DNA from 2 places in the Streptococcus parapneumoniae genome. Region 1 is predicted to be linked to the other one. Evidence: riboswitches for the same ligand, from Rfam matches in the RefSeq annotation. Region 1 holds a riboswitch; the other holds the start of a gene.
What was found. Region 1 has a riboswitch for thiamine pyrophosphate ahead of SP4011_RS11205 (thiamine-binding protein). Riboswitches for the same ligand answer to the same signal wherever they lie in the genome.

Region 2: another riboswitch for thiamine pyrophosphate. It lies ahead of SP4011_RS08275 (ECF transporter S component); the one in region 1 lies ahead of SP4011_RS11205 (thiamine-binding protein).

The regions. Positions count from the first base shown of each region.
Region 1 is NZ_AP026968.1:2,284,832-2,292,550, forward strand. Features, by position in the region: gene SP4011_RS11190 (ABC transporter ATP-binding protein) at 97-825, opposite strand; gene SP4011_RS11195 (ABC transporter substrate-binding protein) at 825-1,832, opposite strand; gene SP4011_RS11200 (ABC transporter permease) at 1,870-2,628, opposite strand; gene SP4011_RS11205 (thiamine-binding protein) at 2,591-2,881, opposite strand; TPP riboswitch at 2,950-3,052, opposite strand; gene cbpD (choline binding-anchored murein hydrolase CbpD) at 3,135-4,253, opposite strand; gene SP4011_RS11215 (Veg family protein) at 4,447-4,713, opposite strand; gene dnaB (replicative DNA helicase) at 4,715-6,067, opposite strand; gene rplI (50S ribosomal protein L9) at 6,111-6,563, opposite strand; gene SP4011_RS11230 (DHH family phosphoesterase) at 6,560-7,719, opposite strand, start outside.
Region 2 is NZ_AP026968.1:1,588,939-1,596,657, reverse strand. Features, by position in the region: gene thiM (hydroxyethylthiazole kinase) at 1-607, shown strand, start outside; gene thiE (thiamine phosphate synthase) at 609-1,238, shown strand; TPP riboswitch at 1,448-1,536, shown strand; gene SP4011_RS08275 (ECF transporter S component) at 1,694-2,254, shown strand; gene SP4011_RS08270 (ABC transporter ATP-binding protein) at 2,255-3,640, shown strand; gene SP4011_RS08265 (energy-coupling factor transporter transmembrane component T) at 3,642-4,292, shown strand; gene tenA (thiaminase II) at 4,303-4,995, shown strand; gene thiW (energy coupling factor transporter S component ThiW) at 5,000-5,524, shown strand; gene SP4011_RS08250 (hydroxyethylthiazole kinase) at 5,524-6,327, shown strand; gene thiE (thiamine phosphate synthase) at 6,320-6,952, shown strand; gene thiD (bifunctional hydroxymethylpyrimidine kinase/phosphomethylpyrimidine kinase) at 7,160-7,719, opposite strand, start outside.

The DNA.
Region 1 (7,719 bases):
AACCTTGACTATCTTTGACTATTATACCGAAATTTTCTCATTTTTAAAAGAAAAAGGGCGCTGGTAAAGGATAATCTTCACCAACTCCCACTTTTTCTACTTATCTAAGCCTAATTCTGTCAAGATTTGACGTTTGTAGGCAATCTTTTGGACTTCCTTGTCCTCATCTTCAGACCAATCTAGATCAATTTCTGAAACAATCTGACCAGGGCGATTTTTCAAGATATAGATGCGGTCGCTGAGATTGAGGGCCTCCTCGATACTATGCGTGATAATCAAGGTTGTCAGGTGCAACTGCTTGTGAATCTCAAGGTACCAAGCGTGGAGTTCCATCTTGGTCATCTCATCCAAGGCACTAAAGGCTTCATCTAAGAGAAAGAGCTTGTGCCCGAAAAGGTAAGTTCGAAGCAAGGCTACACGCTGACGCATCCCACCGCTGAGTTCATGGGGATACTTGTCCCGTACCGCTGTCAACTGGAAGGTCGCAAGAATGTCATCCGCGCGAGCAATAGCTTCCGCCTTATCCACTTTTTGAATCAAGAGGGGCAGGATGATATTTCCAAGCACCGTCTTGTGTTCCAAGAGCAAATCCTTTTGCAACATATAACTCACGCGTCCCTTAGGATTTTCCTCGCCATCAAGAACAATTCTCCCTGACTGAACTTCTAAAATCCCAGCGATTAGATTAAAGAGGGTGGTCTTTCCAACACCACTTGGGCCTAGGATGGAAACCACTTCACCTGAAGTGACTTTCAGATTGATGTCCTCTAAAATCCTCTCCTGACCATAGGCATAACTGACGTGTTCTAGTCTTATTTCTGTCATTATTTCACAAATTCGTTGGTAAAGCCTTTGTCTGTCAAGTCTTCTTTAAGGATACCATTTTCTTTATCCCATTTGTAGAAGGCGTTCCAGCGAGCTGCATCAAATTGACCCCATTTTTCCTTGTCGCTTGCGTATTCTTTTGACAAGTATTTTTGAGATTCGATGACAAAGTCACGTTTTTCCTTGAGTTCAGGTGCATTCTTGATGAGAATATCAGCTGCTTCTTCCGGATGCTCCATAGCATATTGGTAGCCTTTTTTGATAGCTTGGATGACTTTACGAGCTTCTTCTTTGTTATCTTTCAAATAGTCGTTGTTTGCGATGATGACTGGTGAGTAGTAGTCAAATTCTTTAACGTAGTCTTTCAAATACATGAAGTTAGCCTCTACACCTTGAGATTTAGCAAGAATTCCATCCCAACCGTAGTAGATCCAAGCAGTATCAAAAACGCCATTGGCAATCGGTGTGATTGAGTTTGAGTCGTTGTTTGGTACTTTTTCAACTTTTTCAAAGTCTCCACCTTGAGATTCTACTAAGGTTTTCAACATAGCAAGTTCAGTTGGGTCATTCCAAGTTCCGTATTTCTTACCAACCAAGTCCTTTGGACTAGCTACATTGTCAGATTTACGAGAAATGATTCCTGATGTATTGTGTTCTACGATAGCTGCAACAGCAGTAATTCCTGCCCCTTTTTCCAATTTTTTAGCCATGTAGTCTTGGAAATACACTGCAAATGGTGCCTTACCATTGATAACCAAGTCAGAAGAACTTTCTTCTGGTGGCAATTTCAAATCAACATCCACTCCAGCTTCTTTGAAATAGCCTTTTTCCTTGGCAACATAAAGCCCTGTGTGGTTGGTATTTGGTGTCCAGTCTAGGATAAAGTCAATTTTCTTGAGTTCTGCCTCTTTGTTATCCTTAGAAGCAGTTCCTTGGCCACAAGCTACAAGCACAACAGCTACAAGAGCTGTCACAAGCGTTAAAAACACTTTCCATGTTTTCTTCATTTTGATTTCCTCTTTTCTTTTTTGAAACATTCTAATTCTACGAACGTTTCCATTTAATCACATATTTCTCGCTGATATCGACCAACTTCATACCAAGAAGACTGATAATCGATACCAGAATAATAATAGCAAACATGGTATCATACTGAAACAGTTTCTTGGACTGAATCATGTAGACACCTAGTCCTTCAAAGCCTCCCAACCACTCAGATACCACTGTTGTGATAAAGGCGTAGGAGACACTGACCCTCAGACCTGCATAAAAGTAAGGCAGGCTGACTGGAATTTTAAAATGCCACAGGATTTGCCAAGGCTTGGCCCGCATCAGACTAAACAAGGTCAGAATATCCTTGTCGCAATGCCTAAAACCGTCCAAAATGCTGACGATGATAGGGAAGGTTGTCGTCAAGATAATCAGGACAATCTTAGGCAAAATGCCATAACCTAGCCACAAGACCAAGATAGGAGCTATGGCAATGGTCGGGATAGTCTGAACAACCACCATCATAGGGTAAATCAGGTCATTGAGCCAAGTTAAACTATCCATAAGTACAGCCATGAGACAGGCAATCAAGACTCCCAAAATCAGTCCCAATAAAGCCACTCTCAAGGTCGCCCAGCTATGGTGCCAGAGAAATTCTCTGTCACGAACAAAGGACTGGAGAATTTCAAGAGGTGTCGGCAGGATAAACTTGGGGAGAAGTTTAAGAAAACCTGCTAACTGCCAGATTGACAAGACTCCCAGAAAGCCCAATAGACTAATGTGTCGTCTCAGTATACTTTTCAAGTTTCTCATCAATACTTAAAATCTCTCCTACATTTATTTTGACATTGGCAAAGACATTATCTGCCTCCTGCCCTGCCACTTCCAGCGCTTCTTTGAGAATACGCATGAGCTCATCAAACTCCCCTTCCAAGACCGTTTCAAATGGTGTCACCACCATGGTCACTTCTTGAGCTTGCAGGTAAGCAATGACCTGATCGATAACAGCTATCCGATCAATCCCCTGCGCTAGGGGTAAAACTTGCAAGGCAATGCTTGCTTTCATAAAAACCTCCTCTTCTCGTTTTCCTTTGACAAAAAGAAAAACCTTTGCCATATATGGAAAAGGTCAAGAATAGACTAAGTATCGTTCCCTACGCTGGCATTACCCAGATCAGGTGCGGTCGAAGTTTAACACTTCCTCTCAGACTGTACACAGACTCCCATATATTATATAGATATATGATAGCGCAAAATAAGAAAAATGTCAAGGAAACTGCTTACAGAAAAGAGCAGGAAAAATTTCCTACTCCAATTTTCTATACTCGTTCTCCATCACTGTTTACTCTGTAGCCATCCACCGTCGTATTAACAGCTAAGGCACCTGAAGAGTAAGAATAATACCACTTACCAGAAACTTGATACCAGCCTGTTTTCATTGCCCCTGAACTATCCAGGTAATACCACGAGCCATTCTCCTTTAACCATCCTGTCTGCATTTCACCAGATGATTTCAAATAATACCAGCTAGAACCATCTTTCAACCATCCCGTTGATTTATACCCATTTGATTTGAAATGATACCAACTACCATTTATTTTCTTCCAACCGACAGTTGAACTGTTATTGGATCCATAGTTAGAGCTATTTCCTGATTGGTTCTGATAATTTTGTGAAGAAGTCACTCCCTCTAGCTGGATATAACGACGACTTCCGTTATAAGCCGTATAGCTCATCCACTTGTATCCATCTTTTTCGAGAATTTGATCATAATGAACATTCTCCCCAGGATAATAGTAATCAATTGCAGTTGCGCTAGCTAGTGGCTGATTTTTGATAGCAGACTTGCTCTTAAAATAATGTGTTCCTCCTATTGAAACTGAGGTTTGACTATTCCCCACACTACCACCAGCCAAATCTTTAAAATGAATAAAACCAGTCATGGTATTTGCTTTTATACTTCGTTTATTATAGGCTTCTGTATAACCATAGTTATATTCCTCGATCTCAATCTGATCTCCCATTACATTTGACACCCAGGCAACATGCCCATAAGTTCCTGCAGTAGACCAAGCAATGGAGCCAATCGTCGGTGTATTATCTACACGATAGCCTTCACGACGAGCACGATGCCCCCATTCATTCGCATTTCCATAAGCCCTTGGAATCTCAAAACCATTGACATTACTCAAACGAAAGGCTGCAAAAGAAGTACACTGACGAGAATACATGCGCCACTGATCAATCTCCTGGCTCCCATTTTTATAATAAACAGGATAATCATCCCCTCGCGCAATCGATCCATTTCCTCCAGAATAGGCATAGACACTATCACTCGCTGCTAACATCAATCCTACTACTAAAAAAGGAACAAGCTTTTTAACTGACATCTTCAAGTAATAACTTGTCCCTCTTACTATAAACGGTAAAATTTTCATTCTTCCTCCTTGAAAATAATATAGTACTCAATGAAAATCAAAGAGCAAACTAGGAAGCTAGGCGCAGGCTGTACTTGAGTACGGCAAGGCGAAGCTGACGTGGTTTGAATTTGATTTTCGAAGAGTATAAATCGAAGATTGCCTTCACTTAAACTATTCGGAGAAAAAAGAAAAAGTGAGAAAATTTCTCACTTTAGTCCAGATAATGAATCAAATTCTTTTCAGTAAGGATATCTGAGTAAGTAAAGGACTCAACATAAACATTAGCTTGTTTATCTCCTTCAACATTCCCAAATTCAACAATAAAGAGGGATGGATAAACTTCAATTAACTTACCCAATCTATTTTTTTGGCGCTTACGTCCATTTTCCAAGGTCATTTCAATTACATGACCCTCATGCGCCTTGATTTCCTCTTTAATTTTTTTCATCTTAGCTACATCTGTAAATGCATCTGTCATTTTATGCCTCCCTTTTTGAGATACTTGAAAATTTATTGTATTCTTTTTGGAAAATCAATTCCACTGTTCCACGAGCTCCACTACGGTTTTTCTCGATAATAACTTCCACCTTATTATTTGGGATACCGTCCTCTTCTTCACCACCACGCTCATAGTAGTCGTCGCGATAAAGAAAGGCTACGATATCAGCATCCTGCTCGATAGACCCAGATTCACGAATATCAGACAAGACCGGTCTCTTATCCTGACGTTGTTCTACCCCACGAGAAAGCTGACTAAGAGCGATTACTGGTACCTTCAGTTCTTTTGCTAGGATTTTCAACTGACGTGAAATTTCTGAAACCTCTTGTTGACGATTTTCCCGACCAGTTCCCGTGATAAGCTGCAAATAGTCTATCAAAATCAAACCAAGATTTCCAGTTTCTTGAGCTAATTTACGTGAACGAGAACGAATCTCTGTAATCCGAATCCCTGGCGTATCATCGATATAGATACTTGCGTTTGCTAGGTTCCCTTGAGCAATGGTATATTTTTGCCACTCCTCATCGGTCAATTGACCTGTACGGATAGAATGCGACTCAACCAACCCTTCTGCCGCTAACATACGATCGACTAGACTTTCCGCACCCATTTCGAGTGAAAAAATAGCAACTGTTTTGTCCAACTTAGTCCCAATATTCTGAGCAATATTCAAGGCAAAAGCTGTCTTACCAACCGCCGGACGAGCTGCTAGAATAATCAACTCCTCCTCGTGTAGACCAGTCGTCATATGATCCAAATCACGATAACCTGTCGCAATACCTGTAATATCGGTCGTTTGTTGCGAGCGAGCTTCCAGATTTCCAAAGTTGACATTCAACACATCTCGAATGTTCTTAAACCCGCTTCGATTAGCATTTTCGCTGACATCAATCAGGCCTTTTTCTGCCTGAGCAATGATTTCATCAGCTGGTTGCGACGCTTCGTAAGCTTGGTTGACAGACTCTGTCAACTTAGCGATTAATCGCCGTAACATAGCCTTTTCTGCAACGATTTTAGCATAGTACTCCGCATTAGCAGAAGTTGGCACAGAATTGACAATCTCAACCAAGTAAGACAAGCCACCAATATTCTGTAAATCCCCTTGATTATCAAGAATGGTGCGAACAGTTGTTGCATCTATGGCATCACCACGATCGGATAAATCGACCATAGCTTGGAAAATCAAACGATGGGCATACTTAAAAAAGTCCCGAGACTCAATGTATTCTCGCACAAAAACAAGTTTACTCTCATCAATAAAGATAGCACCCAAAACAGATTGCTCAGCTAAGATATCTTGAGGTTGTACTCGTAACTCTTCTACTTCTGCCATCAGACTTCCCTTCCTTTTACAATCTTGTCAAGAAGGTGTAAACTTATCCTTCTTTCACACGAAGATTGATTACACTTGTGATATCTTGATAGATTTTCACTGGCACATCAATCAAACCAACCGCTCGAATCGGAGCTTGTACTTGAATATGACGTTTATCAATCTTAATTCCAAATTGCTTTTGCAATTCTTCTGCAATCTTCTTATTGGTAATAGAACCAAAGGTACGACCATCTGGACCAACTTTTTCAACAAATTCTACAACCGTTTCTTCTGCTTCAAGTTGGGCTTTAATTGCTTTTGCTTCTGCAATCATCTCAGCGTGAGCTTTCTCTTCGGATTTTTGTTTACCACGAAGTTCACCTACAGCTTGAGCAGTCGCTTCTTTGGCTAGATTCTTTTTGATAAGAAAGTTTTGTGCATATCCTGTTGGTACTTCCTTAATTTCGCCTTTTTTACCTTTTCCTTTAACATCTGCTAAAAAGATTACTTTCATTCTTCTTTCTCCTTTTCCTTTATTTCATTTAATACAATTTCTGTTAGTTTTTCACCTGCTTCTGACAAGGTTAAATCTTTAATTTGAGCTGCTGCCAAATTAAAGTGACCTCCACCTCCCAGTTCTTCCATAATCCGTTGTACATTCAGCTTACTACGACTCCGAGCTGAGATAGATATAAAGCCTTGTGTATTTTTCGCAAGAACAAAACTCGCTTCAATACCTGACATAGCTAACATGGCATCTGCTGCCTTACTAATAACAACTGTATCATAGCATTTCGAGTCCGTAGCCTCCGCTATCAATACATCTGAACCTAATTTACGCCCCTGTAAAATCAGTTCATTGACCTCACGATATTCTTCAAAATCTGTCGCAGCGATTTCTTGGATAGCAATACTATCACTTCCGCGCGTTCTGAGATAGCTAGCAACATCAAATGTCCGACTAGTCACTCGTGAGGTGAAATTTTTAGTATCCAGCATCATACCAGCCATCAAGACGCTTGCTTGCATACGACTCAAACGATTTTTCTTAGAATTCTGGAACTGAATCAATTCCGTTACCAACTCACTGGCACTACTTGCACCACTTTCGATATAAGTAATGACCGCATTATCTGGAAAATCCTGATCCCTTCTATGGTGGTCAATAACGATGGTCTGTGTAAACAAATCATAAAATTCTTTTGATAATGTTAAGGCTGTCTTTGAATGGTCTACAAGAATTAACAAAGAACGATTGGTCACCATCCCCATTGCATCCTTAACAGACAATAACTTCGTAACTCCTTCTTTTTCTAAGAATGAAACCGCACGTTCAATATCCGGAGACATCTGATTTTCATCATAAAGAGCATAGCTATTTTCAATCACATTGCTGGCGAACAACTGCATACCTACAGCAGAGCCCAAGGCATCCATATCTAAATTTCTATGTCCAACTACAAACACTTGATCCACACTACGAATCTTATCAGATATGGCTGTCATCATTGATCGAGTACGGGTACGAGTGCGCTTGATGGACGCAGCCGACCCACCGCCAAAGTAGACTGGATTTTTCGTTTCATCATTCTCCTTGACAACCACCTGGTCGCCACCACGTACTTCAGCCAAGTTCAAGTTGAGCAAAGCAACTTTCCCTATTTCATCAT
Region 2 (7,719 bases), 700 kb from region 1:
CATTGGGACTTTAACGGATGATAATTGGAAATTATACCAAGTTGCTCTGAAAATTGCAGAGAAATATAATGTCCCAGCAGTTTTAGATCCTGTAGCCTGTGGAGCAGGAGAATATAGAAAAAAAGTAGCAGATGATTTAATCAACAATTACAGACTAGCTGCGATTAGGGGGAATGCTGGAGAGATTGCTTCTTTAGTAGGTATAAATGTGGCATCTAAAGGAGTAGATAGTGCTGGTGTGGATAATATTGATGAGATTGCTCTAGCAGCCAACGCTAAGTTTCATATTCCAATAGTAGTGACTGGAGAAGTTGATGCGATTGCTGTTAATGGAGAAGTGGTAACGATTCATAATGGTAGTGCCATGATGCCAAAAGTCATTGGGACAGGATGTTTATTAGGGGCAGTGGTAGCAAGCTTTATCGGACTAGAAAAAGGTCAAGAATTGAAATCATTAGAAACAGCAATGTTGGTTTACAATATCGCTGGAGAAATGGCAGAAAAACGTCCAAATGGACATCTTCCTGGAACATTTAAAGTTGAATTTATGAATGCCTTATACGAGATTTCAGATGAAGATGTAAAGAAATTCAAAAGAGTGAAGTAAGATGTTTCATAAAGAATTACTAAAACTATATTTTATTTGTGGAACGACTACTTGCCAAGGAAAAGATCTATATACAGTCGTTGAGGAAGCCTTAAAAGGTGGTATAACCTTATTTCAATTCCGTGAAAAAGGTGAGGGAGCCCTGGAAGGTAAAGAAAAAGTTAAATTAGCAATTAAACTACAGGATCTTTGTAAAAAATACAATGTTCCGTTTATTGTTAATGATGATATTGATTTGGCGATGGAAATTGACGCTGATGGCGTACATGTAGGACAAGATGACCTTGGAGTTGATGAAATTAGAAAATTGATGCCAGATAAAATAATTGGTCTTTCTATAAAAAACGAGAAAGAATTTCAACAGTCAAAAGTTGAATATGTAGATTATGTTGGTGTTGGTCCTGTATTTGATACCCAGTCAAAAGATGATGCTGGTGGCGCTATAGGTTATGAAGGTCTTAAATTGATGAGAAAACTATTGCCACAAATGCCCTTAGTTGCAATTGGTGGGATACAGACGCAACATATTAAAGACATTATGAAGACCAATGTTGACGGTGTTTCAATCATTTCAGCAATATCGTATGCAAAAAATATAGAAAAAACTGTTCGAGAAATGAGTGAACAATAGGTATCTATCCTTGGATTCTAAGTAAGTGGAAGTTTTCCTTTTCTAAAAAGATATGTCCAGATTCAGTTTAAATAGCTAATCTATCAAACAAGACATTTGGTTTTTGCAAAAGAAAGATCTGCTGTCTTTGTGAGTGCAAGGCTGTATTTCCAGTTCAATTTCTTGAACTAGTATAAAATGTGTGTTATAATAATCATACAATTAAATAATAAAGACATTTGGGGTGCTTTAGGCTGAGATGATACCCATTGAACCTGATACAGTTAAGACTGGCGAAGGGAAATGTGAAAAGTTTTTTTCGTATGTCGAAAAGAACGGTCTAATCTTGTAAGCTAAACTCTAATTCCTATCTGTAATTAGAGTTTTTTCTTTTACGAAACTGGATGAAGGTGCTATAAAGCCTTTTGGTAGCTCACCTTGAGCACCCCACTTTTCTTTAAAAAAGGAGTTTTTTTATGTTGAAAAAATGGCAGTTAAAAGATGTTATCTTGCTTGCTTTCTTGTCTATCTTTTTTGGTGGGGTTTTCGTTGGTTCAGGATATGTGTATAATATTCTCAGCCTACTCTTAACACCTCTTGGTTTACAGGCTTTTGCCAATGAAATCCTTTTTGGACTCTGGTGTATGGCTGCGCCCATTGCTGCCATCTTTGTTCCGAGAGTCGGAAGTGCAACGATTGGAGAAGTGCTAGCTGCGCTTGCTGAAGTCCTTTATGGTAGCCAATTCGGTCTAGGTGCCCTTTTGTCCGGCTTGGTTCAAGGTTTGGGAAGTGAACTTGGTTTTATCGTAACTAGAAATCGCTATGAAAGTTGGCTCTCTCTAACTGCTAATAGTATTGGGATTACGCTTGTTAGCTTTATCTATGAATACATTAAGTTAGGTTACTACGCCTTTTCACTTCCGTTTGTCCTTTCCTTGCTTGTGGTACGTTTTATTTCTGTTTATTTCTTCTGTACCATTTTGGTTCGTGCCATTGTCAAACTCTATCATCAGTTTGCAACTGGAGGAAAGGCATAGATGGGGCTGGAATTACGGGAGATTCAGTCCCCAATCTTCTTTGAGCCGATTGATTTTACTTTTCATGCGCAAGCCTTTACCTTGTTAGTTGGGAGCAGTGGTTCTGGAAAATCGAGTCTCTTTCAAATGATTGCCCAAGTCAGTTCTCTTCCCTATAGCGGTCAAGTTCTGATAGATGAGAGCGAGGTCAGTCAGCTTTCTATCGTCAAACGTGTCCAGACGGTTGGCATTCTCTTTCAAAATCCCAATCATCAATTTACCATGGAGAGCTTGTTTGAGGAGCTGATTTTTACCTTGGAGAATATCGGCTATCCCGTTCAGGAAATTGATTCTAAAATAGCAGAGGTTGTCCAGCAATGTCGTTGCAAGGACATCTTGCACCGTCCCATCCATCACTTATCAGGTGGAGAAAAGCAAAAGGCTGCTTTGGCTGTTCTCTTTGCTATGAATCCTAGGGTCTATCTATTAGATGAGCCCTTTGCTTCCATTGATCGCAAGAGTAGGATAGAGATATTGGAGATTCTAAAAGAGTTGGTCTCTAATGGGAAGACAGTTATTTTGTGCGACCATGATTTATCTGATTATGAAGCCTATATCGACCATATGGTGGAGCTAAGAGACGGACAACTAAGGGAAGTGTTTCAAATCCCTTCCTCTGAGATGACACAGATTTCTTCAAAGAATGTTGCTTCTAGTCCAGAACTATTCCATATGGATCGAATGACTTGTGAGCTGGATAAGCGCTCCCTCTTTTCGATTGCGGATTTTACATTCTACCAAGGAATTTCTTGTATCTTGGGTGATAATGGTGTCGGGAAATCAACCCTCTTTCGGTCTATTCTTCAATTTCAAAAGTATAAGGGGCGCATTACCTGGAAGGGGACAGTCCTGAAAAAGAAAAAGAGTTTGTACCGTGACCTGACGGGTGTTGTTCAGGAAGCTGAGAAACAGTTTATCCGAGTCAGTCTGCGAGAGGAACTTCAATTAGATGGACCTGATTCTGAAAGAAATCAGCGAATTTTCCAAGCTTTACAATATTTTGATCTGGAGCAGGCTCTTGATAAGAGTCCCTATCAATTAAGTGGTGGCCAGCAAAAGATTTTTCAGCTCTTGACCATCTTGACCAGCAAGGCTTCTGTGATCTTGCTAGATGAACCTTTTGCAGGTTTGGATGATAGATCTTGCCATTATTTTTGTCAGTGGATTGTGGAGGAGAGCAATCAAGGAAGAAGTTTTCTGATCATTAGCCATCGTTTAGATCCTTTGATCTCTGTGGTTGATTATTGGATTGAGATGACTAGTCAGGGGCTCAGTCATGTGAAAGAAGTGACAATTACCAAACCACTTACATCTCAGAGTAGCAATATCCAAGGGGAGGTGAGATAGTATGGTCAAAGTAGCAACCCAGACACCGATTATCAGTCTCTTCTTGCTGATTTTATCCTTGGAAACATCTTTCATTCCTTCGATTGCTCTGAATCTTTCGGTAGTCGCATTCTGTATTCTCTTTATGGTCTATTGCCGTCGATTTAAAGTATTGGTTTGGATGATTCTGATTGCCATTTTGCCATCCTTTGCCAACTACTGGGCAGTTCAGTTACATGGGGATGCTTCGCAGGCAGTCATACTTGGAACGAGGGCCTTTGTGACCGTTTGTATCGGACTTGTCTTTATTTCCTCTATTTCACTAAAAGAGCTTCTCTTGTACTTGGCTCAAAAGGGGCTATCACGCTCTTGGTCCTATGCCTTGATTGTGGTATTCAATTCCTTCCCCCTCATTCAGCAAGAAATCAAGTCCCTAAAAGAAGCTTGCCTATTACGTGGTCAAGAACTGCATTTTTGGTCGCCCTTGATTTACAGCAAGGTTCTGATGACAGTCTTTAGGTGGCGCCATCTTTACCTGAGAGCCTTATCGGCGCATGGATATGACGAACATGCACAGGTGGAGAATAGCTATCGGACTTTTTATATTCCTCAAAGGACACTATTCATCTACCTGCTGTTCTTTTTATTGCTTCAAACCAGTCTATTTTTATAAAGGAGTTATTATGGAATTTACAGATATTGCGATGGAATTATCCAAGGAAGCTTGGCAGGCTTCCTTTCATCATCCCTTTGTTTTACAGTTGCAAGAGGGAAATTTAGAACCTGCCATTTTCCGCTATTACCTGATTCAGGATGCCTACTATCTGAAGGCCTTCTCAGAAATCTATCACCTTTTGGCTGATAAGACTTCAAACCAAGAGATGAAAAGACTCTTGAAACAAAATGCTCAGAGTTTAGTGGAGGGTGAGTTATTTATCCGCCAACAATTTTTCAAGGAATTGGAAATCAGCGACCAGGAAATGGAGCAACATCCAATCGCTCCAACTTGTTATCATTACATTTCGCACATTTATCGTCAATTTGCAGAGCCAAACTTAGCCATCGCTTTTGCAAGTTTGCTTCCTTGTCCTTGGTTATACCATGATATAGGGAAATCACTTAATCTTAAACCATCACCAAATCCTCTCTACCAACAATGGATTGAAACTTATATTACGGATGAGTTAGAGCAACAGATCAGAGAGGAGGGAGCGCTGGTCAATCAGCTCTATCGAGAAAGTGACGAGACAGACAAGAAAAAAATGCTAGATGCCTTCCACATCAGTGTTCACATGGAAGCCAAGTTTTGGGAGATGGCTTACCAACACCAGACATGGAAGAGCGATTTACAGTCTTTAGAAAAAGGAGAAGAATAGGAATATGAGAAAACACCAACTACAAGTTCACAAATTAACCATTTTATCTATGATGATTGCCCTTGATGTAGTCCTTACGCCTATCTTTCGAATTGAGGGAATGGCACCGATGTCCAGTGTAGTCAATATTCTAGCTGGAATCATGATGGGACCTGTTTATGCTTTGGTTATGGCTACAGTGACAGCCTTTATCCGTATGACTACTCAAGGGATTCCACCTTTAGCTCTCACAGGAGCGACTTTTGGAGCCCTCCTTGCAGGTTTCTTTTATAAGTATGGTCGAAAATTTCATTATTCCGCTCTAGGAGAAATTTTGGGAACAGGTATTATTGGTTCTATTGTTTCCTATCCTGTTATGGTACTCTTTACAGGATCGGCTGCTAAGCTTAGCTGGTTTATCTACACGCCTCGATTTTTCGGAGCGACCTTGATTGGTACAGCGATTTCCTTTATTGCCTTTCGATTTTTAATCAAGCAGGAATTCTTTAAAAAAGTGCAGGGATATTTCTTTGCTGAAAGGATAGACTGATGCAGGCATTTACAAACCCTTTTCCTATAGGCTCTAGTTCCCTCATTCACTGTATTACCAATGAGATTTCTTGTGAGATGCTGGCAAATGGGATTTTGGCTCTGGGATGCAAACCTGTCATGGCAGATGATCCCCGTGAGGTTCTTGATTTTACTAAGCAAAGCCAGGCTCTCTTCATCAATTTAGGGCATTTGTCAGCTGAGAAGGAAAAAGCAATCCGCATGGCAGCTTCTTATGCAACTCAAGTTTCTCTCCCAATGGTAGTAGATGCGGTTGGTGTATCAGCGTCGCCCATTCGTAAGAGCTTAGTTAAAGACCTTTTAGACTATAGACCTACGGTCCTTAAAGGAAACATGTCAGAAATTCGAAGTCTTGTTGGATTAAAACATCACGGCGTTGGGGTCGATGCGAGTGCTAAAGACCAAGAAACTGAGGATTTACTTCAAGTCTTGAAAGACTGGTGTCAGACCTATCCTGGTATATCATTCTTAGTCACAGGCTCCAGAGATCTCATCGTTTCGGAGAATCAAGTTGCTGTACTGGGAAATGGCTGTGCAGAATTAGACTGGATAACAGGGACAGGAGATTTGGTTGGAGCCTTAACAGCCGTTTTTCTCAGCCAAGGAAAGACTGGTTTTGAAGCTTCTTGCTTAGCAGTCTCTTATCTTAACATTGCTGCTGAGAGAATAGTTGTTCAAGGAATGGGATTGGAAGAATTTCGTTACCGAGTACTCAATCAGCTTTCGCTTCTAAGAAGAGATAAAAACTGGTTAGATGCCATCAAAGGAGATGTTTATGAATAGAGAAGCACTTAGACTATATCTGGTAACCAATCGCTATCAAGATTCCGTGGAAAGCTTTCTTGAAAAGGTTGAGACAGCCTGCCGTTCAGGGGTTACCATAGTCCAATTACGAGAAAAAAATCTCACAACCAATCAATATTATCAACTGGCAAAACAAGTCAAGGAAATAACAGATGCCTATCAGGTACCCTTGATAATCGATGATCGGTTGGATATCTGTCTTGCAGTCGATGCAGCAGGTCTGCATATCGGAGATGATGAATTACCAGTTTCGGTTGCCCGACAAGTCTTGGGCCCTGACAAAATCCTCGGTGTCACCGCTAAAACGGTTAAAAGAGCTCTGGAAGCGGAGAAATCAGGTGCAGATTACTTGGGTACAGGAGCCATTTTCCCAACTACCACCAAGGAAAATGCGCCCATCACTCTGATATCGACCTTGAAAACAATTTGCCAAACGGTTGCCATTCCAGTAGTTGCTATTGGAGGCTTGACTTCAGAGAATATTGACCAACTTATCGGCACGGGTATAGCTGGAGTAGCAGTCGTACGCGATCTGATGCAGGCAGAAGATATTGAGGCAAAAACCCAAGCCTTTTTATCAAAGCTGGATGACATTATTTCCTAACTAATACTCAATGAAAATTAAAGAGCAAACTAGGAAGCTAGCCGCAGGTTGCTCAAAGCCCTGCCTTGAGGTTTTAGATAAGATTGATGAAGTCAGCTCAAAATAGTGTTTTGAGGTTGCAGATGGAAGCTGACGTAGTTTGAAGAGATTTTCGAAGAGTATAAAAACTCTCTAATTCCCTTAAAGTGGGAACTAGAGAGTTTTTTCTTAATCTTTAAAAGTTGTATGGTTGACTGGGCCAGAACCATGACCGAGTTGCGGAGCATCTTGGATGGCTTTCGTAATAAAGGCCTTGGCCTTATCAACTGCCTGATAGAGAGTCTTGCCCTTGGCTAGTTCAGCCGTAATTACTGCAGCAAAGGTACATCCAGTACCATGGGTGTGACAGGTTTGAATTCTTGGGCTTTCCCAGAAAAATTGGTCATCCTTGGTAAAGAGGAAATCCTTGGCACCGCCTTCGAGATGCCCACCTTTGATGACGACAGACTGAGGACCAAATTCTTTTAAAATTAGGCGACCAGCACGCTGCATGTCTTCAGGATCATGGATTGAAAAACCAACAATCTCTTCTGCCTCAGGAAGATTTGGCGTAATAATCGTTGCTAGAGGTAGTAAGTTTGTTTTGAGATAGTCTCTAGCAACTGAGTCGATCAAGGCATCTCCACTTGTAGCAACCATAACAGGATCAAGGACATAGGGACAATCCAGTTTTTTAAGATAGGGTTGGATGATTTCCATGATTTCGGTAGTTGCCAACATCCCAGTTT